DNA from 3 places in the Comamonas sp. E6 genome. Region 3 is predicted to be linked to each of the others. Evidence: riboswitches for the same ligand, from Rfam matches in the RefSeq annotation. Region 3 holds a riboswitch; each other region holds the start of a gene.
The links. Region 3 has a riboswitch for thiamine pyrophosphate ahead of CSE6_RS09255 (FAD-dependent oxidoreductase). Riboswitches for the same ligand answer to the same signal wherever they lie in the genome.
Positions count from the first base shown of each region.

Region 1: it holds a riboswitch for thiamine pyrophosphate, as region 3 does, so the genes downstream of both, CSE6_RS06870 (long-chain fatty acid--CoA ligase) here and CSE6_RS09255 (FAD-dependent oxidoreductase) in region 3, are expected to answer to the same signal.
Region 2: it holds a riboswitch for thiamine pyrophosphate, as region 3 does, so the genes downstream of both, thiC (phosphomethylpyrimidine synthase ThiC) here and CSE6_RS09255 (FAD-dependent oxidoreductase) in region 3, are expected to answer to the same signal.

Region 1 covers NZ_BBXH01000008.1:16,610-26,419, reverse strand. Annotated here, with positions in the region: gene CSE6_RS06875 (acyl-CoA reductase) at 1-1,459, opposite strand, end outside; gene CSE6_RS06870 (long-chain fatty acid--CoA ligase) at 1,456-2,550, opposite strand; TPP riboswitch at 2,621-2,712, opposite strand; gene CSE6_RS06865 (TonB-dependent receptor) at 3,023-5,161, shown strand; gene CSE6_RS06860 (energy-coupling factor ABC transporter ATP-binding protein) at 5,780-6,529, shown strand; gene CSE6_RS06855 (energy-coupling factor transporter transmembrane protein EcfT) at 6,522-7,115, shown strand; gene CSE6_RS06850 (biotin transporter BioY) at 7,126-7,719, shown strand; gene CSE6_RS06845 (AMP-binding protein) at 7,716-9,227, shown strand; gene CSE6_RS06840 (thiolase family protein) at 9,233-9,810, shown strand, end outside.
Region 2 covers NZ_BBXH01000019.1:96,759-106,568, forward strand. Annotated here, with positions in the region: gene CSE6_RS17505 (ABC transporter substrate-binding protein) at 1-1,210, opposite strand, end outside; gene CSE6_RS17510 (nitroreductase) at 1,395-2,054, shown strand; TPP riboswitch at 2,136-2,253, shown strand; gene thiC (phosphomethylpyrimidine synthase ThiC) at 2,513-4,456, shown strand; gene CSE6_RS17520 (ABC transporter substrate-binding protein) at 4,762-5,970, opposite strand; gene mog (molybdopterin adenylyltransferase) at 6,333-6,944, opposite strand; gene yjgA (ribosome biogenesis factor YjgA) at 6,937-7,620, opposite strand; gene pmbA (metalloprotease PmbA) at 7,686-9,107, shown strand; gene CSE6_RS17540 (hypothetical protein) at 9,168-9,521, opposite strand; gene CSE6_RS17545 (hypothetical protein) at 9,616-9,810, shown strand, end outside.
Region 3 covers NZ_BBXH01000009.1:208,176-217,985, forward strand. Annotated here, with positions in the region: gene CSE6_RS09220 (hypothetical protein) at 1-377, opposite strand, end outside; gene CSE6_RS09225 (RNA polymerase sigma factor) at 374-961, opposite strand; gene CSE6_RS09230 (hypothetical protein) at 997-1,893, opposite strand; gene CSE6_RS09235 (cytosine permease) at 2,299-3,591, shown strand; gene CSE6_RS09240 (ankyrin repeat domain-containing protein) at 3,657-4,424, opposite strand; gene CSE6_RS09245 (SH3 domain-containing protein) at 4,548-5,021, shown strand; gene thiD (bifunctional hydroxymethylpyrimidine kinase/phosphomethylpyrimidine kinase) at 5,088-5,960, opposite strand; TPP riboswitch at 6,026-6,187, shown strand; gene CSE6_RS09255 (FAD-dependent oxidoreductase) at 6,251-7,357, shown strand; gene thiS (sulfur carrier protein ThiS) at 7,463-7,660, shown strand; gene CSE6_RS09265 (thiazole synthase) at 7,820-8,623, shown strand; gene thiE (thiamine phosphate synthase) at 8,634-9,575, shown strand.

The DNA.
Region 1 (9,810 bases), on a different contig from region 3:
CATAATCAGCCAGCGGCTGGGCCGCAAGTTCCGCCGACTGCTCGATCTCCGTCATGCGCACCAGATCCAGCAGGTTGAAGCGCCCGTCATGGTGCCATCCCGCCTCGGGCATGCTCATGGAGCCGATGGCGCTGATACGCGTAACGCCAGCCGCACCCAGCAGCCCGGCCAGGCGGTACAGCTCTTCGGGGCCGGCAGCAATGCCGGCGGTCTGCAGATAGTCGCGCTGAGCGGCCACCACGGGCAGCACGGCATCGAGCCGGTCCACAGCCACCACGGCAATCGTGCGGTACAGCGCGGTCGGTGCCAAGGGCTGAAGACTCTCGCTGTAGGCAACGCTCCAGGGCGCATCCACAGGTCCCAGCAGCTGGTGTGCTTCACCGCCCCACTCCATGTTCTGCTGCCAGCGTGCCAGCGCCGCCCCTTCTTCCAGATCCAGTTCGCGGCGTGCAAATCGTCGCTGCAGATTGGCAAGCTCGGCTGCCAGATAGTCGGCAAAAGCACGCGCAGAGACCGGCGCCCCACGCTGCACATAGAACACATGGGGCGAGTAGCAGCCCTGCTGGTCATAGCGCATCACGTCCCAGGCCGCCAGCCTTGCCATGGCCGGAGCCTTGAGCGTATCCAGCGCCTGCGCGTCGATCAGGCCAAAGCCCAGCTTGTGGCCATGGGGCAAAAAGCGCGTCGTCACGGGCAGGCGACGACGCAACGCATCCAGCGTCTGGTTGCCGCCATAGGCCAGCACCGTATCGGCCTGGGCATAGAGCGCGTCGGCCTCCTCGCCACCTGCACCGCGCCACCACACCACGGCCAGGCAATCGGCCAGCGGCGGGTGGACCTCTGCTAGCAAGCGTGCAAACCATCCCGCAAACAAGGGCTCGGCACTGGCCAGCTTGCCAATCGCAGGGGCCTTGACCAGCAGGCCGCAGACCAGGCTCCACAGCGACAGCGCAGGTACGTTGCCGGCCCAGCTATGCACCAGCAGATCCGGGCCGAAAGCACGTACGGCCCCGCCCTTGGCTGCCGGTTGAAAACCATCAAGTACTGCCGGATTGGCAAAATCCTCGGCCACAAAGCGCTTGAGCTGCGCTGCACGAAAGGTCTTGAAAAATCCTGTCAGCCCCAGCCGCACCATATCGGCGTCATAGCCGCTGACCACGGGCAGCCAGGCTTCGGCTTGCTGGCGGTAGATGTCGTTACGGTCAAGCAGGCGGGCCATCGCACGATCGACGGCATCGATGATCTCGGCCACCGGCATGGGGCGCAGATGGGCGGCCGCGGCCTTGCGCACACGGCAGGCCAGTGCCTGCATCTGCGGCGCCGTCAGCACGGGCACGCTGACTTCCAGCCTCTGGCCGTCGCGGGACTCGAAGTCCAGCGTCTGCCACTGCACTTCGTCGTCGCCGAGGCCCGGCAGATAGCCTGCCTTGATACGCTGTAGCTTGCGCTGCTCGCTCATGCGCCGGCAGCTTTCACAAACTCTTCAACCGCCAGCGAGCAACCCTTGGCGGCGGCGCCCTCGGCGCGCCCCAGCAGCAAAAAGCCGTCTTTTTCCTGCGGACCGGCCCACAGGCCCACATCCTCGGTCAGGATGGTGGTCACCGCGTTGTAGTTGGCCAGATCGCAATGCACCAGAATGCCGCGCTCACCAGCTGCCACGTCCCTGCCGGTGATCGGCTCCACCAGACGCGAGCGAATCCAGTGCGGACCGGACTTGACCGAGGGCAGAATCGCATTGCCATCGTCATAGAACTGGGTACTCAGCTCCGTCATGCCATACATATTGATGCACAGACTGCGCGGCACGCCCAGCAGCTGCGAAAGCTCGGCATAGAACTGCTCGAGCGGCAGCTCGCGCGACTGCCCCTTGTAGCCGCCCGTATCCAGTACGCGGCTGCCTGCAGGCAGGCGAAAGCTGCGGCCCTGCGCACGCAGGGCATCCATCACATGGACCAGGCTGAAGCTCGCGCCCAGCAACGCAAACGGCTGGCCACTGCGCTCGGACTCTTCCAGCGCGGCACACAGGGCCGGCATGTCCAGCCCTTCCGAGTTCAGATAGTAGCGGCTGCCTGCCGAGCCGAATTCGGAACAGGCCAGGGCCAGATAGTGGGCCAGCGAGGAATTGGGCATGGCCTGCTCATCGGGAAACAGAATGCCCATGGGCATGCGCTCCAGCCCCTGCATGAAACGTCTGGCGAAATAGCGCTTCATGGACAGGTCGTAGACATCGAGCTGCGGATGGAAATGACGTCCGCGCGCAGCGCGTCCCGTGGTGCCGCTGGTCATGAATACGCGCTCGGCGGACGACGGCGGCTCGCTGCGCAGCTCCATGGCCTTGAAGGCATCGATGGGCACAGCCGGAACATCGCGCCAGCTCCTGACCGTGCGCAGCGTAGCACCGCGTCGCTGGCAAAAGCTGCGAAACGGCGCATTGCATTCGTACTGGTAGGCGAAAAGGCGCAGGGCGAGTTGATTGAACTGGTCGTCGGTGCAGTCATCCATTGCGATGAAAGCAAGCAGATCTGCGACCAGCGAAGCGGCCTTGTCCATGAAATTCCTTCGAGAGCGGGGACATCATGCTCCGAAGGCTTGCTGACCATGCGAGAACGCACTGCCCTGAGGTCAGCTTGCAAGCTCTTCTTCCGCCGGTATGAACCGGGTCAAGTTCGCGGGTGTAGATCTCAGCACTGGCGTGCACCCCGGAGCGCGGCGCCATCTTACCCCAACGGCATCACTGCAAGGGGGCTGCACCGCCGCATGAAAGTCGCGTCACTTGTAACCTGGGGTAATGCTCCAGCACGGGCAAGAAGGACATACAGGGCAAAAACATCAAAATACTGCTGCCCAAATACAATCGACCCAGCACCGCAAGCTGCCTGAGACGTAACCTGCCACGGCGCCGACAATCACGCAGGTACGCCATGCCTGAAAGCGCGGCATGTCGCGTCGATGGACTGCGTCAGCAGAGCTTGCAAGCCATCCAGGGCACTGAATGCCCGCCCCAAGCCCCAGAGATATTCACATGCATTTTTCGCGCCTTTGTCATCTGGCAGGCTGGCCTGTGGCCGCCGCCGGACTGCTGCTGACGGCACAGTCCGCAACAGCCCAGCAAGCCGCCGCCCAGCCGGAACTGCCCCAGTTGTCCGAAGTCACCGTGCGCAGCACCTTGCAGGAGTCTGCACTTGAGCAAACCCCGGCCTCCGTGACCGTGCTCGACGGCGAGCGCATGCGCGAGCGCAATCTGCAGGTCAATCTCTCGGAGTCCCTGAGTGCAGCTCCGGGTCTGCAGCTGCAGAACCGTCAGAACTACGCGCAAGACCTGCAGCTGTCGATTCGCGGCTTTGGCGCACGATCCACCTTCGGCGTGCGCGGCATACAGATCTATGTGGACGGCATCCCCTCCACCATGCCCGATGGCCAGGGTCAGACCAACAATATCGATATCGCCTCGCTGGAGCGCGTGGAAGTGCTGCGCGGTCCTTACTCCGCCCTCTACGGCAACGCCTCTGGCGGAGTGATCAATGCCTATACCGAACGTGGTGAAGGCGCGCCCTCGGTGCAAAGCAGCTTTGCACTGGGCAGCGACGGCCAGAAGCGCCTGGGCCTCAAGGCCAAGGGCGAAACCAACGGGATTGGCTATGTGCTCAGCGCCAGCCGTTTTCTCACCGACGGCTACCGGGCCCAGAGCGCGGCGGACAAAAACCTGTTCAACGCCCGCATCGATGTCAAGCCCGACGAATACAGCCAGCTAACCCTGGTCGCCAACCATGTGGACATCGATGCCAAGGACCCCGGCGGCATCACGCCCAAGGACTGGGCGGCAGATCCGAAGGCTGTGGCGTCCAACCCCTTGCTCTACGATTCGCGCAAAAGCGTGAAGCAAACCCAGGCCGGCCTGACCTATGAGCGCCAGCTGGACGGCGGCCAGGCGCTGCGCCTCATGGCCTATGCCGGTCAGCGCGAAATGATGCAGTTCCAGTCCACACCCAAGGCATCGCAGACCGGCTACAGAGGCGGAGTGATCGGTCTCAAGCGCGACTATGGCGGCATCGATGCGCGCTGGAGCGGCAAATACGAGCTGGGCAGCGGCAGCCTGAGCCTGATTGCCGGCCTGGCCGCCAACACTGTCAGGGAAGACCGTCAGGGCTACAAGAACTTTGCGGGCAACCAGCTGGGCGTGGTCGGCGAGCTGGTGCGCGACGAGCGCAACACCCTCACCAGCATAGACCCCTATCTGCAAGCCTCCTGGGCCTTTGCACCGCGCTGGAAGCTCGATGCCGGCCTGCGCTGGAGCAATGTGCAGTTCCAATCGCGCGACCATTTCCTGGCAGACAAGAACGACAGCGGCAATGCCGGATTCCATAAGCTGCTGCCGGTTGTTTCGCTCCAGCACGAGCTCAATCAGGACACCAATATCTATGCCTCGCTGGGTCGCGGCATGGAAACACCGACCTTCAACGAGATCTCGTACCGCCCCGATCTGGCGGGCGGTCTGAACTTCGGCCTCAAACCTGCGGTATCGACCAGTGCCGAGCTGGGCATCAAGCAACGCTTCAATGTGGCCGGACTGCGCGGCGACTGGTCTGCCGCACTGTTCCAGACCCAGACCGACGATGAAATTGTGGTGGCCAGCAACGACAACGGCCGCACCTCTTATCAGAATGCCGGCAAGACCCGCCGCCGCGGCATGGAGCTGAGCACCAGCACCTGGCTGATGCCCCAGTTGCGCCTGAGCGGCGCGCTGACCTTGCTTGATGCCAGCCTGCGCAGCGGCTATTGCGACAGCAAGGGCCAGGACTGCACTCCCGCCGGCAACCGTATTGCCGGCACGGCCAGGCATTTGGGCTACCTGGGACTGGAATGGCTTCCCGCCACCGACTGGCGTGTGGGCCTGGACTGGCGTCATGTGGGCCGTATTGCCGCTGACGACAAGAACCAGGTCTATGCCCCCAGCTACAACGTTGCCAGCCTGAGCGTTGGCTACACCAAACGCCTGGGCGCCTGGAAGCTCAGTGCTTTTGCCCGCGTCGACAATCTGACCGACAAGAACTATGTGGGCTCGGTCATCGTCAACGAAGCGACCAAGCCCGAGGGCCGCTACTACGAACCGGCCCCGGGGCGCCAATGGATGGCCGGAACCAGCCTCAGCTACCAGTTCTAGGCATGTCATCCGCATAATCGGACAGCAGCAAGCGGGCCTGGTGCCCGCTTTTTTCATGTCCGGACAGATCAAAGACGATTTTTCAGAAAAATATTTGGTGCCTGCAATCTGCCTGTTTGAGCCCGAAAGCCGCCAATCCCGCGCCGGTTTGACTGCCTGACGGTAGATGCCTCCAGCAAGCTTGCGCCCTTCAGCAGTGCAAGCCACGTCAAAACATGGCTATCCACGTCCAATCTCACGAATCTTCACGCCGGCGCTCGTGCAGTTTGAGCGAAGTTAGCCCCTGAAGCAGGCATGAACGGCACACAGAAATTCTTCACTCTGCAACACGCTGCCATCAGGCGTGCAACTTCTACGAAATGCAGGGCAAATGGCAACAGGTGACTCCCCAAAGTAAAGAAATCATTTCTTATAGGAAATTCACATAAAAAGAGCTCAGATGGCGGGCTTTTGAAAGCAAATTCACAGCGCTAGAATCCGCCACCAGCGCTGCCTCGTATGTTTTAAGCCGGGGCACGGTTTCAGACTCCTCCGTATGTCAGCCCTTTTCGCTTCTTGCCATCCACATTCCAGCCCGGCACCTTGCAGCCCTGCCATTTCAGCAGCCGGAGCTGATGTATGAGTGACGGTTTGCAAAGCCCCGCCCAACAGGGCGTGCAGTTGGTCGACATACGGCTGCAGCGCGGCCAGACCCAGGTGTTTGACGGTTTGAACCTGGCCCTGACGGAACAGCGCATCGGCGTGATCGGCAACAACGGCGCGGGCAAGTCCAGCCTGTTTCGCCTGCTTTGCGGGCTCGAGCTGCCCCAGGCCGGACAAGTACTGGTGGATGGCATGCCCTTGCTGCAGGCCCGCCAGCACAAGCCCGGCCTGATCGGCCTGATGTTCCAGAATCCGGACGATCAGATCATCTTCCCCACCGTGGAGGAAGAACTGGCCCTGGGTCTTCGCCCTCAGGGCCTGAGCAAGCAGCAAGCCAGAGCCAGGGCACGCGAGTTGCTGGCCGCACGCGGCCTGGCCCACTGGGCCGAGCGGGCCGTCAGCAGTCTGAGCCAGGGCCAGCGCCAGCAGGTGTGCTGGCTCTCGCTGCTGATTGCGGCGCCGCAACTGCTGCTGCTGGACGAGCCCTTTGCCAGCCTGGACCTGCCCGGTCAGGCCCGCTTGGCCCAGGATATTGCCACCGCACCGCAACAGGTGCTGGTCTCCACCCATGTGCTTGACCATGTGCGCGACTTTGAGCGCGTGATCTGGCTGGAGCAAGGCCGGCTGCGTGGCGACGGCCCTGGCCGCGACATCTGCAGCGCCTACGAGACCTCCGTACAGGAGCAGTTGCTGAAGAAAAGCCCGCACGGAGACCTGCATGGGTAGCCTCTACAGCGAAGTTGCGACCTGGCTGCATCGCTGGTCGGCCGGCCTCAAGCTCTTGCTGCTGGCGGTTTTCGGTACGCTGTTGTTTCTGATAGCCAACCCCTGGGCGTTGGCGTGCTGCGGCGTGGCTTGCCTGGTTCTCTGGATATCGCTGGGCGAGGCCACACAGGTGGCGCGCCGGCTGATGCGCTCGGTTATCGTCGCGGCGCTGCTGGTGGCGGGCTTTCATGCCTTCATGGGCAACCCTTTGCTGGCAGCCGTCAGCAGTCTGCGGCTGATCTGCGCCTCGACCCTGGGCATTGCGCTGACCATCACCACCCGCCCCAGCGATCTGGTCGAGGTACTGGAATGGCTGCTCGCCCCGCTGGCCCGCCTGGGCATCCCCACCGAGCGCGTGGCCATGCAGCTTGCACTCATGCTGCGCTTTACCGAACATTTCTTTGTGCAATGGACAAAGCTGGACGAGGCATACCGCCTGCGCACCGGCAAAAGCGGCGGCCTGCGCCTGATTGCACCGTTGACGATTCATATGCTGCAGGCCACGCGCCGTGTGGCCGATGCCCTCTGGGCAAGACTGGGTTTCTAGGAGAGCATTGATGACTACCACACCCTCTCACACCGTATCGCGCGGCGGCGCACGCTCCATGGCTCAGGTATCGCTGTTCGCCGCCCTGATGGCCGTGATGGGCCTGATTCCCAAGATCGACCTGCCGTTCGGCGTGCCCATCACCATCCAGTCGCTGGGCGTGATGCTGGCCGGCGTCATGCTCGGGCCCTGGCGCGGTCTGCAGTCCATGGCGCTGTTTCTCGCGGCCGTGGCCGTAGGCCTGCCCCTGCTGTCTGGCGGCCGCGGCGGCATCGGAGTCTTCATGGCACCGTCTGCCGGCTATCTGGTCGGCTACATGCTGGCCGCAGGCATCACTGGCGCCATCATGGCTGCCCTGCCGCAGAGCACGCCGCGTCGCACGGCGCTGAGCGCCTTCATCGCCTCCTTGATCGGCGGCCTGCTGTGCCTGCATGCCTTTGGCGTGCTGGGCCTGATGCTGATCGCCAAGATGAGCCTGAGTCAGGCCTTTGCCGTGACGCTGGCCTTTGTCCCCGGCGACTTCATCAAATGTGTTCTCTGCGCCATCATCGTCCACACCGTGGCACGCGGAATGCCTGACTGGCGTTTTGGCGGTCGCCGGTGAACGCGCTGTCCGCGGCGGCACCGCTGCAGGGTTTCTGGCAGCTGGTTCATGGCCCGCTGGCCTATTGGGCGCAACACCGGCCCGATGTTGTGGCCTTGCAGAGCGAGGCCGGCTCCTGGACCTTTGGCGATCTGCATGCCGAGGTCGAGCAGCGCTCGGCACGCCTGGTGGCGCAACGCGCACCGCAAATGCTGCTGCTGGATGCCAGCCGCTCAACGCTGGAGCGGCTGGTGGACTTTCTGGCCGTGATCCACAGCGGCCGCTGCGCGGCGGTTGCCGACCCCGACTGGCAACCTACCGTGCGCCAGCGCATTGAAAGCTGGCTGCCCGCGCAGCCCTGCGAGCTGGAATCGGCAGCACCGACGGCAGCCTTTTATACCGGCTTTACCTCGGGCAGCACTGGCCTGCCCAAGGGCTTCAAGCGCCACCATCTGTCGTGGACGGAGAGCTTTCGCGTCGGCCTGCAGGATTTCGGCCCCGTCGTCGCCCAGCGCACGCTGGCACCGGGGCGCATCTCGCATTCGCTGTTTCTGTTCGGCGCCATGCAAGGCATCTGGTATGGCTGCGGCGCCGTCATGCAGGAGAAGTTCTCTGCCTCGCGCTGTCTCGCAACCCTGGCGCGCGGCGATACCCCCTGTCTGGTCGCCGTGCCCAGCCAGTTGCTGCTGATGCTGCAATGGGCCGAGCATCGGCAGCTCGCACCGATTCCCGAGGTCGAGCTGATCACCATCAGCGGCGCGCGCTGGATGCGCGCCCACACGCCGGCGCTGCGCGCTCTGTTCCCCAAGGCCCGCATCATCGAGTTCTATGGCGCCTCCGAAGCCAGTTTTGTCGCCTGGATGGATGCCGACGAAGCCAGCGGCCCGCAGGCAGTGGGCAGGCCATTCAGCAATGTGGAGCTATCCATTCGCCCCACCGGCAGCGATGCCGCAGAGAATGCGCTGGCCGAGCATGACACCAGCCATGCCAGCGACGGCCTGATCTATATCCGCAGTCCCATGCTGTTCATGGACTATGTGGGCGACGCCCATGACGGCACGGCCGTGCTGCGCGATGGCGACTGGCTGTCCGTGCGCGACATGGGTCATATCGACGAACGTGGCATGCTGTGCCTGGCAGGCCGCCAAAGCCGCATGATCGTCACCCAGGGCAAGAACCTGTTTCCCGAGGAAGTGGAGAACCTGCTGGCCAGCCACCCGGCGATTGCCCAGGTCTCGCTGCACGGCCAGGCCGATGCGCTGCGAGGCCTGCAGGTACACGCTGTGCTGCAATGGAGGCCGCAGACCGAGGCGCCTTCGGCCCTGGAGCTGAACCAGTGGCTGCGCGAGCGCACCGAAGCCTTCAAGGTGCCGCGCCAGTGGTGGGTTTGCGAACACTGGCCGCAGACAGCCAGCGGCAAGACCGACCACGGCCAACTGGCCCAGGCCCTGCGCGCCAGCATGGACGGGCCTGCGGGAGCTGCCATATCCCCTGCCCTGCTCCCCTCATTGCGGCCGTGGCAGAGTTGAGGCCCATGCCAAGCAAGACCCCCATCATTGCCTGGGCACGCAGCCCGGTGGCTCCGCTAGGCTCGGCCCTGGCCCAGCTCAGCCCTCATGAACTGGGCCGGCCGCTGCTGCTGTCACTGCTGCAGCAAAGCGGATTGCCGGCCCATGCCGTGGATGCGGTGATCGTCGGCAACGCCCTGGGCGCTGGCGGCAACCCGGCGCGCATGCTGACACTGGCCGCAGGCCTGCCCGACGGCTGCGCCGCGCACACCATCGATACCCAGTGCTGCTCGGGCCTGGATGCGGTGGCCATTGCCGTGGGTCTGCTGCACTCGGGTCAGGCCGAGGTAGTGATTGCCGGCGGCATCGAGGCCTGGAGCCGCGCCCCCATTCGCCAGACCCGCCCGCAGCTCCCAGGCGAGCAACCCCAAAGCTACGAGCGCCCGCCATTTGCGCCCGATCCCGAGCGCGATCCCGATATGTTGCAATCGGCGGCCGACTATGCGCTCGCGCATGGATTCAGCCGCAGCCAGCAAGAGCAGTACGCGCTGCTGAGCCACAGCCGGGCCCTGGCCGCCCAGACGCAGCTCGCCCCGGAAATCGT
Region 2 (9,810 bases), on a different contig from region 3:
GAGCGCACTTGCTCTCTTCCTTGGTGGTGAAGACCTGGTCGCCGGGCAGGGTCTTGAGCACCTTGAAGTAATCCCAGGCCTTCTTCGATTCGGCCGGTGCCTTGACCTGCAGCAGATACATATCGTGAGCGTAGCGGCCGTCGGGGCGGATCACGCCCTTGGCATAGAAGTCCGATAGCGGCGTGGCCTTGAAGCCGGCCATGATCTTGTCGGCATCCGTCGTGCCCAGCTTCTCGGCCAGCTTCAGATACTGCATGGCGGCCGAGTAGTTGGCTGCCTGCAGCGAGGTGGGCATCTTCTTGAACTTGGCAAAGAAGCGATCCGAGAACTTGCGGCTTTCGGGATTCAGGTCCCAATGCCAGCTGTCGGTGAACATCAGGCCTTCCGTGGCTTTGAGACCCAGGCTGTGGATGTCGGAGCTGAACAGCAGCAGGCCGGCCAGCTTCATGGTCTTGGTCAGGCCGAACTCGCGTGCCGACTTGATGGCATTGATGGTGTCGCCACCTGCATTGGCCAGGCCCAGAATCTGGGCCTTGGAGTTCTGGGCCTGCAGCAGGAAGGAAGAGAAGTCGGCTGTGTTCAGCGGGTGCCTGACGTTGCCCAGCACCTTGCCGCCAGCGGCATTGACCACGCGGGTGGTGTCGGACTCCAGCGCCTGGCCAAAGGCGTAGTCGGCCGTCAGAAAGAACCAGCTCTTGCCACCCAGCTCCACCACTGCCTTGCCCGTGCCCTTGGCCAGCGCCACGGTGTCATAGGCATAGTGCACAAAATAGGGGCTGCACTGGTCGTTGGTCAGGGCCGAAGTGCCCGCGCCGTTGATGATGTAGACCTTTTTCTTCTCATCGGCCACCTTGCCCATGGCCAGACCTGCACTGGAGGTGGTGCCGCCGATCAGCATGTTCATGCCCTGGGTGTCGAACCACTCGCGTGCCTTGCTGGCCGCGATATCGGCCTTGTTCTGGTGGTCGGCCGTCAGCACCTCGACGGGCTTGCCCAGCAGCTTGCCGCCAAAGTCGTCCACGGCCATCTGCACGGCCAGGGCTCCGCCCTTGCCGTCCACATCGGCATAGAGGCCCGACATATCGGTGATGAAGCCGATGCGAATCTTGTCCTGCGCCTGAGCGCCTGCAGCGGTCAGCAGGCATCCCAGTGCCAGCGTCAATGTTCTCGGGGAAAAAGCGGTAGCGGAGCAAACAGAGCGAGGCTTCATCAGAGTCATCTCCTGAGGTGGTGAGTACCCAGTCACTGCGACGGGCAGCCAGCATGGTCGCAGTTGGAGCAGGGCGCGCCATCAGGGCAAGCACCGGGGCGGCTGCGACAAGGTATCCACGGCGACTCGGGAAAATGCCGCAAGCTCCTACACTGCACACCAGCGATTTAGGAAAGTAGAAGAGATGGATATTCGTCAAGCATTGCAGCAGCGTCGTTCGGTGCGCGCTTTTCTGCCGCAGGCCGTGGCTGCTGCCACGGTGCGGGACTTGCTGGAGACCGCAGCACAGGCGCCGTCCGGCGGCAATATGCAGCCCTGGCGTGTGACCGCTGTGGGCGGACAGGCGCTCAAGGATCTGTGCGCCAGGGCCAGGGAGACCGAGGCCGTGCAGCGCCCCGGCCTGTCCTATCCACCCGGTTTGTGGGAACCCTACCGCAGTCGCCGCTTTGAAAACGGCGAAGATCTTTACCGCGCAATCAATATCGGCCGCGAGGACAAGGCAGCACGTCTGGCCCAGCTGGCCAAGAACGGCCAGATGTTCGGTGCGCCCGTGGGCATTTTCGTGGCCGTGGAGGAGCGCATGGGCTATGCGCAATGGGTGGATCTGGGCATCTATCTGCAGTCCTTCATGCTGCTGGCCGTGGAGAAAGGTCTGGCCACCTGTGCCCAGGGCTTCTGGCGCATGTACAACGACATGCTGATCGAACAGCTGGCATTGCCGGATGGCTACCAGATTGCCTTTGGCATTGCCCTGGGCTACGAGGATGTCAGCGCGCCCATCAACCAGTGGCGCGCAAGCCGTGCTGCCAGCAATGAATGGCTGGTGTTGCAGGGGCTGGATTGAACGGCGGATTAGACGCTTGAGGGTCAGGATAGTTAAACAGCTTCAAGAGTGCGCAAATTGTGGCAAAACCAGCCTATACTGCGTGCAGCTCCGGGGTGTGCGAAAGCGCTGAGATGCCAGTCACTGTGAAAACAGTGCAGGCGAACCCGACGAACTTGATCCGGTTCATACCGGCGGAAGAAGAGCGGGACCCTGACGCAGGGCCGATGGATTTACAGGGCAACTGGCGCGAGTGCCAACCCTGAAAGCCATAGGCACAGCAAACCCCAGGCGCCTCGCGCACTGGGGTTTTGTCTTTTCTGGACAGCCGGTGCGTGAAGAACCAGGCCGAAATTGCAGAATTTCGGCGGCACAGGCCGGATACCCCATAGCGGGCCGGGCCCGTGCAGGGCAAGATCAGAGCAGGGCCGCACTCCACGGAGCGTTTGATGCACTTCAACCGCTTTGAGGAGACTGCGATGAACGCCCCTGATTCCATTTTTACGCCTGCTGCAGGTCATGCCCCCGATGCCGCCCGTTTTGCCGAGCTGCTGGCACAGTCGCGCCAGCCGTTTCCCGCATCGACCAAGAGCTATCTGAGTGGCGCGCTGCATCCGCAGCTGCGTGTGCCGGTGCGCGATATTGCGCTCACCAATGGAGAGCAGGTCAGCGTCTACGACACCTCGGGTCCCTATACCGACCCCGCCGTACAGATCGACGTGCGCCAGGGCTTGCCCAGCGTGCGAGGTGCCTGGATCGAAGCGCGCGGCGACAGCGAATACTACGTGGGTCGCCTGCGTGTGGCGCTGGACGACGGCGGCAAGCGCGGCGAGGAAGATGCACGCGTGGACCAGTTGCGCGCCGAGGCGGCCGCGCTGCAGCGCCAGCCGCGCCGTGCCAAATCTGGCCAGAACGTGACCCAGATGCACTATGCCAAGCGCGGCATCATCACGCCCGAGATGGAATATGTGGCCCTGCGTGAAAACGGTCGCCGTGAATGGATGGCGCAGTACCAGCAGGACGCGGCGCGCGAGCTGCGCCTGGCTGGCAACAGCCTGGGCGCAGCGATCCCGAAGATCATCACACCCGAATTCGTGCGCGACGAAGTGGCGCGCGGCCGCGCCATCATTCCGGCCAATATCAACCACCCTGAAATCGAGCCCATGGCCATCGGCCGCAATTTCAAGGTCAAGATCAACGCCAACATCGGCAACTCGGCCGTGACTTCCAGCATCGAGGAAGAGGTGGAAAAGCTGGTCTGGGCGATTCGCTGGGGCGCGGACAATGTCATGGACCTGTCCACCGGCAGGAACATCCACACCACGCGCGACTGGATTGTGCGCAACTCGCCCGTGCCCATCGGCACCGTGCCCATCTACCAGGCGCTGGAAAAGGTCGGCGGCATTGCCGAGGATCTGACCTGGGAAATCTTCCGTGACACCCTGGTCGAGCAGGCCGAGCAGGGCGTGGACTACTTCACCATCCACGCCGGCGTGCGCCTGGCCTACATCCACCTCACGGCCCAGCGCCGCACCGGCATCGTCTCGCGCGGTGGCTCCATCATGGCCAAGTGGTGCATGGCTCATCACCGCGAGAGCTTCCTCTACGAACATTTCGAGGACATCTGCGACATCATGAAGCAGTATGACGTGAGCTTCTCGCTGGGTGATGGCCTGCGTCCCGGCTGCGCGTCGGATGCCAACGACGATGCCCAGTTCGCCGAGCTGGCCACGCTGGGCGAGCTGACGCAGATCGCCTGGAAGCACGATGTGCAGACCATGATCGAAGGCCCCGGCCATGTGCCCATGCACATGATCCAGCAGAACATGACCGAGCAGCTCAAGCACTGCCATGAGGCGCCGTTCTACACCCTGGGCCCGCTGACCATAGACATCGCCCCCGGCTACGACCACATCGCCAGCGCCATCGGCGCGGCCATGATCGGCTGGTTCGGTACGGCCATGCTGTGCTATGTCACGCCCAAGGAGCATCTGGGTCTGCCCGACCGCGACGACGTCAAGCAGGGCATCATCGCCTACAAGATTGCGGCCCATGCCGCCGATGTCGCCAAGGGCCATCCGGGCGCGCGTTCGCGTGACGATGCGCTCTCCCAGGCGCGCTTCGATTTCCGCTGGCAGGACCAGTTCAACCTGGGACTGGATCCCGACACGGCCCAGGCCTACCACGACGAAACCCTGCCCAAGGACAGCGCCAAGGTGGCCCATTTCTGCTCCATGTGCGGACCCAAGTTCTGCTCCATGAAGATCACCCAGGAAGTGCGCGACTTTGCCAAGCAGCAAGGCGTGAGCGCCGAGAACAGCATTGCCGTAGGCATGCAGGCCAAGGCGGCGGAGTTCAATCAGGCGGGCGGCGATTTCTACATTCCCATCGTCAATGCATCGACCGACACCACGGCACGTTGACCTGAGCTGAAGTCGGGCTGCGGCGCTTGTGCATCAGGCGCTTTCGCCCGTCGCCATGAAAAAAGGCAGGCACGAGGGCCTGCCTTTTTGTTCCGTAATGGAGCAGAGTCTGCGGCGTTCGGCTTGGCAAGGGGCGCTGGGGATGCCGCCCGTCAGGTCCATCTCGATAAGGCGCAAATATCGCGATGTAAGTTTGTTGCGGGTTGAAACCTGGAGCTGCTGGAACTGCTGCCATAAAAAACGGACAGCTGCCGCGGCTCGCTGTCCGTTGTTCCGATGCGGGGCGTATGCCTCGCGGGTTCAAGTCACCGCCAGTACTGGCATTTGCTTTCCGCCTTGGTGGTCCAGATCTGCTCGGCAGGCAGCTTCTTGATGATCTTGTAGTAGTCCCAGGTGCCCTTGGACTCGGCCGGCGACTTGACCTGCATCAGGTACATATCGTGCACATAGCGGCCGTCTTCGCGGATATAGCCCTGGCCGAAGAAGTCGTCGATCTTGGTGCTCTTCAAGGTGGCCATGACCTTGTCGGCATCGAGCGTGCCGGCTTTTTCCACGGCCTTGAGGTAGTTCATGGTGGCCGAGTAGTCGGCGGCCTGGATCTCGCTGGGGCGGCGCTGGGTCTTGGCCATGAAGGCGTCGGCAAACTTGCGCGAGCCATCGTTCATGTCCCAGTACCAGGGGGCCGTGAACTGCATGCCTTCGGTGTTCTTCAGGCCCAGGCTGTGGATGTCGCTGAAGAAGACCAGCAGGCCGGCCAGCTTCATGTTCTTGGTGACGCCGAACTCCTTGGCCGCCTTGATGGAGTTGATGGTGTCTCCGCCGGCATTGGCAAGGCCCAGGATCTGCGCCTTGCTGTTCTGGGCTTGTAGCATGAAGCTGGAGAAGTCGCTGGCGTTGAGCGGCGTCTTGACCGAGCCCAGCACCTTGCCGCCACGCGCTTCGATGATCTTGCTGGTGTCGGCTTCCAGTGCATGGCCGAAGGCATAGTCGGCCGTCACAAAGAACCAGTTCTTGCCGCCGGTGTCCACCACGGCTCCGCCCGTGCCCTTGGCCAGGGCCACGGTATCGAAGGCGTAGTGCACGGTATAGGGGCTGCACTGCTCGTTGGTCAGGGCCGAGCTACCCGCGCCATTGTCGATGAAGACCCGCTTTTTCTCCTGCGCGACCTTGGCCATGGCCAGGGCGGTGGCGGAGTTGGTGCCGCCGAACACCAGGCTGATGCCTTGCGTGTCTATCCATTCGCGGGCCTTGCTGGCCGCTATATCGGCCTTGTTCTGGTGGTCGGCCGTCAGCAGCTCGATGGGCTTGCCCAGTACCTTGCCGCCAAAGTCGTCAATCGCCATCTGTATGGCAACGGCACCGTTCTTGCCTTCCACATCGGCATAGAGGCTGGACATGTCGGTGATGAAGCCGATCTTGACTTTTTCCTGTGCCATGACGGGGGCCGCGAAGGCCGCCGTCAGGGCGAGAGCCAGCAGGCAGGCAGAGGGCGCAGACTGGGACAAGCGATGCATGGAGTCTCCTGAAAATTATGAGAAATGTGGAGAGAGCGTGCAGCGTCCGGGCGGCGGGTGGCCGCTGTCGCTGCATCGCAGCAAACATGCTAGGGGCGGCGATTGCGTCTGGCATCGGGGCAAGCACTTGCGGGAAATCCCAAGGGATACACCAGTTTTGATAGCTGCTAGCGCTTGTTTTTCATGGATTTCATATGGATTTATTGCTGAAGTCAATGAATGAAAGGCGAAAAGTGCTTTTATTCTGATAGCGGTTGCAGCGAGATACCCGTAGCAGCCATGCCACGTGAGCGCCATGAAAAAAGCAGCCCGTAGGCTGCTTTGGTGGATGTTTTGGTAGGGATTGCACCTGGTGCTGCAGGCTATGCAGTGCGCGGTGCGCGAATCGCGGTCTTGGGGCGGAAGGCCTTGCAGATCTCGTCATGGGTTTCGAGATAGGGGCCGCCGATCAGGTCGATGCAGTAGGGAACGGCAGCAAAAATGCCATTGACCTTGGATTTGCCGTCGGCGTCCTTGAGTCCTTCCAGCGTCTCGGCAATCGCCTTGGGCTGGCCCGGCAGATTGATGATCAGGCTGCTGCCGCGTATCACCGCCACCTGGCGCGAGAGTATGGCCGTGGGCACAAAAGCCAGGCTGATCTGGCGCATCTGCTCGCCAAAGCCCGGCATTTCCTTGTGGGCCACGGCCAGGGTGGCCTCGGGCGTCACATCGCGCAGCGCGGGGCCGGTGCCGCCGGTGGTCAGCACCAGGCTGCAGCCTGCATCGACCAGCTCGATCAGCGCCGCGCTGATGCCGGCCTGCTCGTCGGGAATCAGGCGCGGCTCGAACTGGATGGGGTTCTTGAGCGCGCGGCTCAGCCATTCCTGGAGCGCGGGCAGGCCCTTGTCTTCATAGACGCCGCTGCTGGCGCGGTCGCTGATGGAGACAATGCCGATCTTCACGGCATCGTGAAGATATACGGGCGCATCACTCATCGCCGTCATCCTCGGCGCTCGCACCGGCCTTGCCGGCGCTGGCCAGTTGCTCACGCACCAGCTGGAACAGGTCGCGGTAGGCGCGGCCCTTGCTGACTTCCTTGGGCTCGGCATCGGGGCCGGCGGCAGCGGCCGCTGCGGCGGCTTGCTCCTTGGCCTTGTCGATGTCCTTGCGCGACTGGCGGATCAGCGAGCGCAGTTGCTGCACATCGGTGCCGGGGAAATGCTCCAGCCAGATGGACAGTGCCGCTTCCTCGACGATCAGGCGGTCGCGCCATTGCTCGGCCACCTGCAGCGACATTTTTTCGCTGGCCGAGCCATTGCGCTGCTCGTCCAGTGCCTGCTTGACGGCCGCGACCTGTTCCGGCGTCAGCTTGCGCATGAGCTTGCCGACATATTGCATCTGGCGGCGCTTGCCTTCGAAGTTGGTGATGCGCTTGGCCTCGGCCAGCGCGTCGATCAGTTGGTCGGACAGCTGCAGGCGCTTGAAGAGGTCGCTGCGCAGCGTCATCAGCTCCTTGCCCAGGTCCTGCAGCGCATCACTTTCGCGCTTGAGGTCGGTCTTGGTGGAGTCGTAGGTGCCTTTGAGTTCGGCCTTCAGCTCAAGGTCCAGCTCGCTGCCTTCGGCAACGAACTTTCCGCGAACAAAATAGCCTTTGGTGGGTTTGCGTGACATGGTAAGGGGGCAATATCGGTGGCAGCGCAGAGGGCGCCGCAGTGGCGGCTATCATATCCGCCGCTATGAAAAAACCTCGCTCCAGCAATACAAGCACTTCCAGTGCACAGGCCCAATCCGCACCGCAAGCCGGTTTCAGCTTCAGCCAAGCCTTTTTCGAGGGGCTGGTGGACCAGGCTTTGCAGCATGCCAAAAAGCTGGGTGCGACGGACGCCGGCGCCGAGGCTTCCGAAGGCTGCGGCCTGTCGGTCAGCGTGCGCAAGGGCCAGCTGGAGACCGTGGAGCGCAACCGCGACAAGTCGCTGGGCGTGACCGTCTATCTGGGCCAGCGCCGGGGCAATGCCAGCACCTCGGACTTCTCCGAAGCCGCCATCAAGCAGACCGTGCAGGCTGCCTATGACATCGCCCGCTTCACCGCAGAAGACCCGTTTGCCCGCCTGCCGGACAGCGCAGATATCGCGCTGCCCGGCACGCACCGCGACCTGGATCTGTTCCATCCCTGGGATATCACCAGCGAAGCCGCTGCGGAGATGGCACTGCGCTGCGAGGAGGCCGCCTTCAAGACCCACCGCCGCGTGAGCAACAGCGAAGGTGCGGGCGTCTCGGCCCAGCAAAGCCATTTCTTCACGGCCCATACCAACGGTTTTCGTGGCGGCTACGCCAGCTCGCGCCACAGCATGTCGGTGGCGCCCATCGCCAAGCTGCCCGGCAAGAATGGCGAGATGCAGCGCGACTACTGGTACAGCTCCATGCGCAATGCTGCAGATCTGGCCTCGCCAGAGGCCGTGGGCCGCTACGCCGCAGAGCGCACGCTGAGCCGTCTGGGCAGCCGCAAGATCCCGACTACCGAATGCCCGGTGCTGTTCGAGTCTCCGCTGGCCGCCGGCCTGCTGGGCAGCTTTGTGCAGGCCGTCAGCGGCAGCGCGCTCTATCGCAAGAGCACGTTCTTGCTCGACTCCATGGGCAAGCCCATCTTCCCCAAGCACATCGATGTCGAGGAAGACCCCTTTGTCCTGGGCGGCAAGGGCAGCTCGCCTTTTGACGAAGAGGGCGTGCGCGTGCAGGCTCGCAAGGTGGTCGATGCCGGCCGCGTGGAAGGCTATTTCCTGTCCAGCTACTCGGCGCGCAAGCTGGGCATGAAGACCACGGGCAATGCCGGCGGCTCGCACAATCTGGTCATGACTTCGCGCCGCACCAAGGCGGGCGATGATCTGGATGCCATGCTCAAGAAGCTGGGTACGGGCCTGTTCGTGGTCGAGCTGATGGGCCAGGGCGTGAACTATGTGACCGGCGACTATTCGCGCGGCGCCAGCGGCTTCTGGGTGGAGAACGGCGAGATCGCTTTCCCCGTGGACGAAATCACGATCGCGGGCAACCTCAAGACCATGTTCAAGGGCATAGAGGCCATCGGAGCCGATGCCTATAACTATGGTGCCAAGACCGTGGGCTCCATGCTGATCAATCGCATGAAGGTGGCTGGCAGCTGATCGCTGTCGGTCGCTCCATGAAAAAAAGCAGCCCGGTGGCTGCTTTTTTTCATTTCTGCATCAGCTCTCGGCTGCGGCCTGAACTATGCAGTGCGAGAGTTTCTCGAAATGCTTGTGGGCATCGGCACTGAGCTCGATCTGCTTGCGTCTGGCATCCTCGGTATCGGCCAGCAGGATCCAGCCTTTCTGGCGCATGGATTTCAGACGGGTGTGAATCGTGGCCGGAGACCCCAGTTCACGCTGGGCCATCAGATCCCGGACGCAAAGACGCTCCTGGCGCGTGCCGGCATTGGCGATTTGCTCCAGCAGGCGTTCCTCCAGTGGATCCAGTGCGGGCAGCACTGGCAGGTTGCGGATGGTCGCTGCCAGGTGCAGAAAGCGTAAATAGATATCGGCAGACAGGGACTTTGGCATGAGAAGGCAAAAACAGGCGACGCGCCGCTAACAAAGAGCGAATAAACGGCACTCATAATACTGTGCAGACAGTGAACAAGCTCGGCGGCAGCGCATGAAGAACATTTGGACGCAATTTTCGGTGGCGGTTATCACGGCTTTGCTGTTCCTGGCGATGCTGGCTCTTAATCAGTGGATTTTCTCCGAACTGGAATTTGTCAGGGGTGTCAACTGGATTTACCTGCCTGCAGGCGCTCGTCTGCTTTGTACCCTGCTTTTTGCGGAGGCGGGCGTGGTCGGGCTTTTTGCC
Region 3 (9,810 bases):
CGATCCGCACCCTCAACTGCCGGAGCCGGCTGCGATTCAGCTGGCTGGGCCACTGCTTCGGCCCTGGAATCTCGCTCGCCCTCCTTGTCCGGCCCACTCCACCAGGCGGCGTGCTGCAGCATCAGCCAGCCCACCAGCCCGACAGCCGCCAGTCCGCCCAGCGCATGACGCAGCCAGAAGCGGTCATTGGCGGCAGGCTTGTCCATAGGCTCCGTGGGCTCCTGCCCCACAGCTGCCGCGCGCTGGCGTGCGCGCTTGAGGATGGCTGCGCTGCTTTGCGCACTGGGGCCACGATCCTCTGCCACGGCCTCGTGGTAGAGCTCGCGCAAAGCATCGGGCTTGTCGTCGCCAGACGGGTTTTCGGGGTGCATATTCATGCCAGTTCCTCCAGCGCGGCGCGCAGTTTGGCACGCGCATAGCGCAAGCGGCTCTTGGCCGTTTCCTCGCCAACGCCGGTGGCCTGGGCAATTTCGGCCAGCGTCAGATCAGCCTCGACCTGCAGCAGAAAACACTCGCGCTGCTCGGCCGGGAGCCGGGCAAGCGCTGCCAGGATGGCCTGGGCCATGAGTTGACGATCGAGCTGCTGCTCGGGCTCGAAGCCCGAGGCCGCAAACAGGCTTTCGGCCAGCCGCATGGACTCTTGCGTGTCTGCCGACAGGCTGATGCCCGGCCGCTGCCTGCGCCAGTGATCGACCAGGCGGTTGTGCGCCATGGTGAACAGCCAGGTCGTGAACCTGCTGCGCACCTCATAGCGGCAGGCGCAGTCCACCACGGCAAGCCAGAGGTCTTGCGCCAGATCATCGGCCAGCGCAGCATCGCCCGTGTTGCGATAGAAATAGCGCCATATGCGCAGGCTGTGCCGGGCATAAAGCGTCTCGAACGCCGTGGCCTGCCCTGAGGCATAGCTGCGCATCAGGGCTTCATCGGCGAGTTGGGCTTGGGCAAGCGGCGGTGCAAGCATGCCCGCGATTATGCAAACTCCGCAGCCCACTTTGCTCAGTTGCGCGGCGGGTCCGGGACAAAACCATTGTCGCCAGGAAAGGGATTGGGCACGCGCGGCTGCGGCGGCCGTGGACGAGGCTCGCGAATCACGCCTCTGGCGACCAGATTGGCATAGCTGTCGTAGCGGATACGCACCATCTGCCGGGGCTGGTCTGTATCGGCCTCGAAGTCCACCTGGGTGACTTGCGAGCGCTCCACCGCGCCATGGCCCGTGCCCAGCGAGGGGGCCGGCGAGGCCGATGGTGCCCGGCGCTCGGCGCTGCGGCTCTTGCTGGCGGCCTGCGGCACGGCGACATCCGCCGCAGCAGATTCAGCCGCCGAGGCACTAGCCTGCGCTTGCGGCTCATGGAGCGGCCCCTGATAGGCAGCAGGCTCTGGCAGCTTTTCACGGTACAGCGCGACCCCGATCAGGCCCACATCCTGCGGCCTGCCGGTTCTGGCGGCATAGGACATATCGCTTTCGGAGAAATAGAACGCGGCCACGTTGTCATTGCTCTTGCGCCAGCCCCGCACGTCATAGCTGTCGCCCGCATCCAGCACATAGCCGCCTTCGGCGCGAGAGCTCGCCGTGCGGCCATTGATGGCATTGACCCCGTCGACGCTGATGACGCCCATGATGCGGCGGCTCTCGAGGTTGCGGATGCGCACCGCATAGTTGGCACCGGGGCGGCCCACCACCCACAGCTCTCCCTCGTGACTGTACTGGGGCAGTACCCGGCCCGTGGCACGTTCGATGATGCTGACCTGGGCCAGCTTGTGGTTGCCGCGCGTCCAGGCCGAGGCCGGCGCGGCGGCCACCATCGCGACAGCGCAGAGCAGCGAAGCGCGCAGCAAACGGCCGCGCGACAGCAAGAAACCTGGAACCGGGGGTTCGATATGGACAGACAACATGGACAAGGCCTCCTCAAGGTACAGCCACAGCGGCGTGAAACAAACTTGTCGGAGGCTGAAACGCAGCAGCGGACGCAACGGGGTCAAGACAGGCACTCTGACTTGCAAGCATTTGCAACACAGCTTTGCGCTGCAGTTCTGCCCCCGCCGCTGCATGTCTGGCACAATCGCGCTCGCTGCAGCCCAAGGCAGGCAGCAATGCTGGGGGTGTCCTGACCAAGACCGGTCAGGGCTGAGAGAGTCCCTTTGAACCTGATTGCGCAAGCGGTGTCTTGACCATCGCTTGCCCGAGATCATCCTCGCGCAGGGAAGCTGTCCAAGGTGTCAGACCGCGACTGGCCAGGTCTTTGCTGGCTCGCCGCGCAAACCATGCGGCCCCTGCTTCGTTTTTCTGGCGGAGCATTCATGAATTCATCTTCTTCCACATCGGCCAATCGGGCCCTGGCCCCGGTGACGGCTAAGGAGCGCGTCTTTGCCTGGCGCGACCATGCCTCGCTGTGGTTCAGTCTGGGCGTGGGCCTGCTGGTCATGCAGATGGGAGCCTATCTGCTGCCTGCGCTCAGCCCGCTGCATGCGCTGATCGCGATAGCCATCGGCTCGCTGATCGGTGCCGGTCTGCTGGGTTGGGTGGGCAAGCTGGGCTGCGACAGCGGCCTGTCCAGTGCAGGGCTGATGCACAGCGTCTACGGCCGCCACTTCGCACGACTGCCTATCGTGCTCAACATCATCCAGCTGCTGGGCTGGGGCAGTTTCGAGCTGGTGGTGATGCGTGACGCCACCGTGGCGCTGGGCAAACAAAGCGGCATCATGGGCGCTGCCTATTGGCCCTGGCTGGCCACTCTGCTCTGGGGTGGCGTGATCCTGCTGCTGATGAGCGGCTCCATGACCACCCTGGTGCGCCGCATCATCTCGCGCGTGGCCTTGCCGCTGGTGATTGCCTCGCTGCTGTGGCTGAGCTGGCAATTCCTCAAAATGGCCGGCGCCACCGGCCTCGGGACCTTGCTGGCCCGCGAAGGTGCAGGCGGCATGAGCATGCTCGGCGCCGTCGATCTGGTGATCGCCATGCCCATCAGCTGGCTGCCGCTGGTGGCCGACTATGCGCGCCACGGCAAAAGCGGCAAGTCCGCGCTGACGGGTGCCTGGACCGGCTTTGCCCTGGCCAATATCTGGTGCTACTCCCTGGGCGTGCTGGTGGCCCTGACCCTGCCCAGCGAAGACCTGGTCACGGCCCTGCTGCTGGCCCAGGGCGGGCTGATTGCCCTGTCGCTGATTCTGATCGACGAGGTGGACAATGCCTATGGCGATGCCTACTCGGGCGCCATGTCGGCCCACAGCCTGCAACCGCGCTGGAGCATTCGCCGTTGGGGCCTGCTGATCGCGGCCCTGTGCACGGCGCTGGCCATGGTACTGCCCATGCACAGTCTGGAACCGTTTTTGCTGTTGCTCAGCTCCTGCTTTGTGCCGCTGTTCGGCGTGATGCTGGGTCGCCTGGCCTTTGGCACCGATGCCGTGCAACTGATGCAAAAAGCGCCCACCGTGCGCTGGGATGCCGTGACTATCTGGGTGCTGGGGATTGCCTTCTATCACCTGCTGCCCTATGTCAGCACGGCTCTGGGCTCGGCCCTGCCCACGCTGGCGCTGACCTTTGTGGTGGCAGTCGCCACACGCCAGCTGCAGCCTCGCTCCGTTGCTGCCTGACTGAAACTCAAAGGCAATAGCATCACACGCGCGGTAGAAAGGCTCTGCAGCCATCTCCTCTGTTCTTACTTGGCGCCCGCCGCCTGCAGCATATGAACCACGGCCTTCTGCCCGCGCTGGCGTGCATGGGCCAGGGCCGTCACCCCATCCTTGTCAGGCAGATTCAGATCCGCCTTCGCGTCGATCAAGGCCCGGATGATGGCCTGATGGCGCGGCCCGCCGTCGCCGAGCACCACGGCTTCCATCAGGCAGGTCCAGCCCAGCCGGTTGACATGGTTCACATTCACGCCGGCGGCGATCAGCGCCTGGGCCGTTTCCAGATGGCCGCGCTCGCAAGCCGGAATCAGGGCCGTGCCGCCATAGCGGTTGGTGCTCTTGAGATCGGCGCCATAGGAAATCGTCATACGCACAATCTCCAGCCGGCCCTGCGCGCCGGCCAGCAGATAGGCGCTGTCCTGTATCTGGTTCTGGATATTGGGGCTGGCACCGTGCATCAGCAGCGATCGCGCCACCTTGATATGGTTGGCCGCCGTGGCCAGCAGCAATGGGGTATTGCCCCGGGCGTCCTGCACGTCGACAGGCGCGTTGCCAGCCAGCAGATCGCGCACCGCCACGGCATCGCCCTGCGCGGCAGCGGCCAGCAATTGCTGGCCCAGCATCTGCGGATCCCCGGCTTTTGGCGCCGCAGCGTCGGCAGGTGTTGCAGCCGCTGCATTCGCCGACGCCCTACTCTGGCAGGCCGTGAGCAGGGTCGCGGCGGCCAGAGCCGTCAATGCAAGCGTCAATCGGGTGGTCAACGAGGCACGCCCATGGGCGCTGGTTGGCTGTTTCATGGCATTCCTTTATGGCTGTCGGGTGTTCAGCCCCTGTCAGCTTTCTACAGGAACTATAGCTAGCCACGCAAGTCCGATGAGGGTTACAGCCTGTTTTCAATCGATAAAAGGAGAATCTGCCCCGTGCCTTGCAACCGCTGGATCCGCACCGCCGCCACTTCAAGCCTGATCGCGCTGGGTGCGCTTACCGCCGGCCTGCTGCCGGCCCTCGCACAAGCCCAGGAATTTGTCAGCATCAAGGGCAAGACCGTGAATGTGCGCGAGCAGCCCAACACCCGCTCCGCAACACTATGGGAACTGAGCAAGGGCTATCCGCTGCAAGTCACCCAGCGCAAGGGGCAGTGGCTGCGCGTGAAGGACTACGAGTCTACGCTGGGCTGGGTCCACGCCCCGCTGACCAGCAAGAGCCCGCATATGGTGGTGACGGCGCGCACGGCCAATCTGCGCTCCGGCCCCGGCCAGAAGCACAAGCGCGTGGGCAAGCTGGAGCAGCATGAGGTGCTGCAGACTCTGAAAAAGCAAGGCACCTGGGCCCAGGTGCAGCGCAGCAACGGCCAGAGCGGCTGGGTGGCCAAGAATCTGGTCTGGGGCTGGTAAGCCCTGCAACACGAACACCCAAAACAAAGGCCTGCAGCAGCAGGCCTTTTTTGCGGGTGCCGGCAATCAGCCTTCGACGATCAGCTGCGTGCGCGGCGCATAGCCGTGATTGAGGGGGCCGTGACCCTGGCCGGTATAGACCTCGGCTCCCGCCTCGATGGCGCCCAGAATATAGCGGCGCGCCTCGGTCACTGCGGCCTCCAGCGCCAGCCCCTGAGCCAGGAAGGAGGCAATCGCCGACGACAGCGTGCAGCCCGTGCCATGGCCGTTATGGGTGACGATGCGCTGCGACTGCAGGCGCAGATAGTCGCCGACCTGCTGGCCTTGCCGGCCCAGCACATCCATGACCAGATCGCCGCTCAGATGCCCGCCCTTGAGCAATACGGCCGGTGCCCCCATGGCCAGCAGATCGGCCACGGCCGCATCCAACGCTCCAATGCCGTCGATGTTGCGACCCAGCAGCAAAGCTGCTTCATCCAGATTGGGGGTAATCACCGTCGCCAGCGGGAACAGCTCCTGGACCAGCGCCTGTGCCGTCTCGGGAACGATCAGGCGGTCACCACTGGTGGCCACCATCACGGGGTCCAGCACCACGTTCCTGATACCGTGGCGACGGATCGCATCCGCCACCACGCCCACCACATCGGGGGTTGCCAGCATGCCGATCTTGACGGCATCGACGCCTATGTCCTGCACAACGGCATCGATCTGGCCGCGCACGGTATCGAGCGGAATGCCGTGAATACCCGTCACACCCAGCGTGTTCTGCACGGTGATGGCCGTGATCGCCGTCATGCCGTAGCAGCCCAGAGCCGCACAGGTCTTGAGGTCGGCCTGGATGCCGGCGCCACCGCCGCTGTCCGAGCCGGCTATGGAGAGCACGCGTGCATAGCGCTTTTTTGCTGCGCCGGAGATGGAGGAAGAAGCAATCACTGTCATGGCAAAAATTATCGCCCATGCGCATGGTCAATGCGTGCTGTTTGCGGTTGTGCTGTAATGTCCAACGGACGAAACAGGGGTGTCCCGCAGGCAAGCAGCCTGTGCGGACTGAGAAACACCCTGGGGCTGCGCCAGCCACGGGCTGCGCACCAGAGCACCATCCGTGCCCTGTGCCCCCTGCACCCGATCCAGGTCATGCTGGCGTGGGGAGTTTCACAAGCCGCAAGGCATGCCGCGTTTTGTCCTGCACATGGCCCTGTTCCTGTGTCCGGATGGAAAACGATTTGCACATGTCATTGCTACAAGCTTCTTCAAAGATCGCAATTCTCGGCGGCGGCCTCATGGGCCGTCTGCTGGCTCTGGCCCTGGCCCAGCGCGGTCACGCCATCGACCTCTATGACGCCCATGGCCCGCAAGGCGATGGTGCTGCGGCGCGCGTGGCGGCTGCTATGCTGGCGCCGCTGGCCGAGTCGGCCATTACCGAGCCCGGCGTGGTGCGCATGGGCCAGCATGGGCTCAAGCGCTGGCCCGAGCTGATAGCTCAGCTCGAGCAGCATGTGTTTCTGCAGCAAAACGGCACGCTGATTCTCTGGCACCGCCAGGATCAAGGCGATGCGGCACGCTTTTTCGGCCTGCTGGAGAAAAACCGACGCATCAACCCCAGCCTGCCGGCCATGCAGGAGAAGACCGGCGCGGCGCTGCAGGACTGCGAGCCCGCGCTGCAGGGACGCTTCAACCAGGCCGTCTATCTGCCCGGCGAAGGCCAGCTCGACAACCGCCAGCTGCTGACGGCGCTGGTCGACAAGCTCAGCGCCCTGGGCGTGCAGCTGCACTGGGACAGCCCGCGCGAAGTTAGCGACTTCCGCCCCGGCGAAACCCATGGCGACAGCGGCCAGCCCGACTTCGTGTTCGACTGCCGGGGCCTGGGTGCCCGCAGCCAGTGGAAGCAACTGCGCGGCATTCGCGGCGAGGTGGTGCGCATTCACGCGCCCGAAGTCACGCTGCAGCGCCCCACACGCCTGATCCATCCACGCTACCCCATCTATATCGCGCCCAAGGAAGATCATCTGTTCGTGATTGGCGCGACCGAGATCGAATCCGACGATATGTCGCCGGCCAGCGTGCGCTCCACGCTGGAGCTGCTGAGTGCGGCCTATACCGTGCACTCGGGCTTTGCCGAAGGCCGGATTGTGGAGATCGCTACCCAGTGCCGCCCCACCCTGCCCGATAATCTGCCCGCCGTGCGCCTGCTGACGCCGCGCGTCATGGAAGTCAACGGCCTCTACCGCCACGGCTTCATGATCTCGCCCGCCATGCTCGACGTGGTGCTGGAGCTGCTGGACCACAACGACTCGCCGCTGGCGCGCGAGTTCGATGTCGCCGTGCATCGCGGCTGAGCCGCGAGTCCGAACTTTGGCGCACAGCACTTGCACCCCCTGCGCACGCAAGCGCCGCCGTGCAGAGGTTTAACTTAGCACCCGCTTTATTTTCCGTTTCATGCCATGAAGATCACCCTCAATCAGCAAGCCACCGAGCTGCAAGCCCATGCCACCGTGGCCGATGCGCTGGCGCAGATGCAGGCCAAGCCCCCGTTTGCCGTGGCGGTCAACACGGTGTTTGTGCCCAAGACGCAGTACGCCGACCATGCGCTCAACGAGGGCGACAGGATGGAAGTCATCTCTCCCGTCACCGGCGGCTAGAAATGAATCCCCCTGAGTCGCTTCGCGCCTTCCCCCAGGGGACGACACCCTCGCGGCGAGACGGCTCTTGCTCGGTGTCACTGACTTGGCACATGCCTGTTTGAGGCTCACTGGGCTTCACGCGCATTGCGGTACAAAGACAAGAGATATAGATAGATCATGAATACAAAAACCACCGACGACACCCTGGTTCTCTACGGCCAACGTTTTGAAAGCCGCTTGCTGCTGGGCACCTCGCGCTATCCCTCGCCGGCGATTCTCGAAGCGGCTGTGGAGCGTTCCAGGCCCGCCATGGTCACGGCCTCGCTGCGCCGCCAGGGCAGCAATGCCGCCGAGACCGGTGCCAGCTTCTGGGAGCTGCTGCGCAAGCTCAACGTGCCCGTGCTGCCCAACACGGCAGGCTGCATGACCATCCAGGAAGCCGTGACCACGGCCCAGATGGCACGTGAAGTTTTCGACACACCCTGGATCAAGCTGGAGCTGATAGGCGACGACTACACGCTGCAGCCCGACACGCTCAATCTGGTGGAGGCTGCCTCCATCCTCATCAAGGACGGCTTCCAGGTCCTGCCCTACACCACCTACGACCTGGTGCTGTGCCAGAAACTGGTCGACGTGGGCTGCCAGGCCGTCATGCCCTGGGCTGCGCCCATAGGCACCGGCCGCGGCCCCGTCAACCCCTATGCCATGCAGATGCTGCGCGAGCGCCTGAAGGTGCCGCTGATCGTCGACGCCGGCCTGGGCCGTCCCTCCCATGCCTGCACCGTGATGGAATGGGGTTATGACGCCGTGCTGCTGAACACCGCCGTGGCCCTGTCCGAAGATCCCGTGGCCATGGCCGGCGCCTTCTCCGATGCCGTCAATGCCGGTCACGCCGCCTGGCGCGCTGGCGCCATGGCAGAGCAAAATGCCGCCCAGCCCAGCACGCCCGTGCTGGGCACCCCTTTCTGGCATCAGGAATAAAGGCCGCCCCATGGACCCCGCAGAAATCAAGGCCCTGGCGCAAGCCATCATCCACCAGCACAGCGCCAACTTTGGCGCCCGGTTGCACCACGATGCCAACTCGGTCGAGCTGACGCCCCAGCCCGTGCCGCCCGCGCTGCGCCAGGAGCCCGCCTATCTGGCCGCGCTTGAAGCCTGCAGCCAGCTGGGCTTTATCGCCGTGGATGCACAAACACTGGCCCAGGCCTGGCAGTGCCAGAGCGAACGCACCGACCAGTTCGATGTCACCCACTGGCCCGACGACCCACGCGACTTCGGTCTCGGCAAGGCCGACCCGGCACTGGCTTTTGCCCATTGCCCGAGCGAGCTGGGCCTGTATGGCGTGCTGCCCACGGCCGAATGGGTGGGCCGCATGGCCCGCGCGGGCGTGCCCACGGTGCAGCTGCGCTTCAAATCCGGCGACCAGGCCGCCGTGGCCCGTGAAGTCAAGGCTGCTGTCGAAGCCGTCAAGGGCACGCAGGCACGCCTGTTCATCAACGACCACTGGCAGGCCGCGCTGGACGCAGGCGCCTACGGCATCCATGTGGGCCAGGAAGATCTGGACGTGATCGGCCAGCGCGATCTGCAGACCATCCGTAGCTCGGGCACACGCCTGGGCGTCTCCACCCATGGCTACGCCGAGATGGTGCGCGCCCATGCGGTCCAGCCCAGCTATATCGCCCTGGGCGCGGTCTTTCCCACCACGCTCAAGAAGATGGCGACAGCCCCGCAAGGACTGGCGCGGCTGGCGGCCTATGTGCGGCTGATGCAGCAATACCCGCTGGTGGCGATTGGCGGCATTTCCGAGGACCTGTTCCCCGCCGTGCGTGCCACGGGCGTGGGCTCGGTGGCCGTGGTACGCGCCCTGGTCAACGCCCCCGATTCGGAAGCTGCGGCCAAGCATCTGCTGGCGCGCATGCAAGCTGCTGCGTGAATCCACGCACTACTAATTCAATAGCTTGGAGCGCTTGAAAGATAAGAGCTACCAGCTATTTTCACTTAAAGCCACAGATCCATCGCGCCTGAAAAACTCGGCGCATGAAATACCGCAGATGACAAGACTGAATGCCCGCAGCCCGCGGGCATTTTTGTTTTCCGTCGCGCCGCAGCCCGCATGACTGCTGGGTTTTCTTGATCGGCGCAAGCCCTCTTCGCGTTAGAAGCGGACA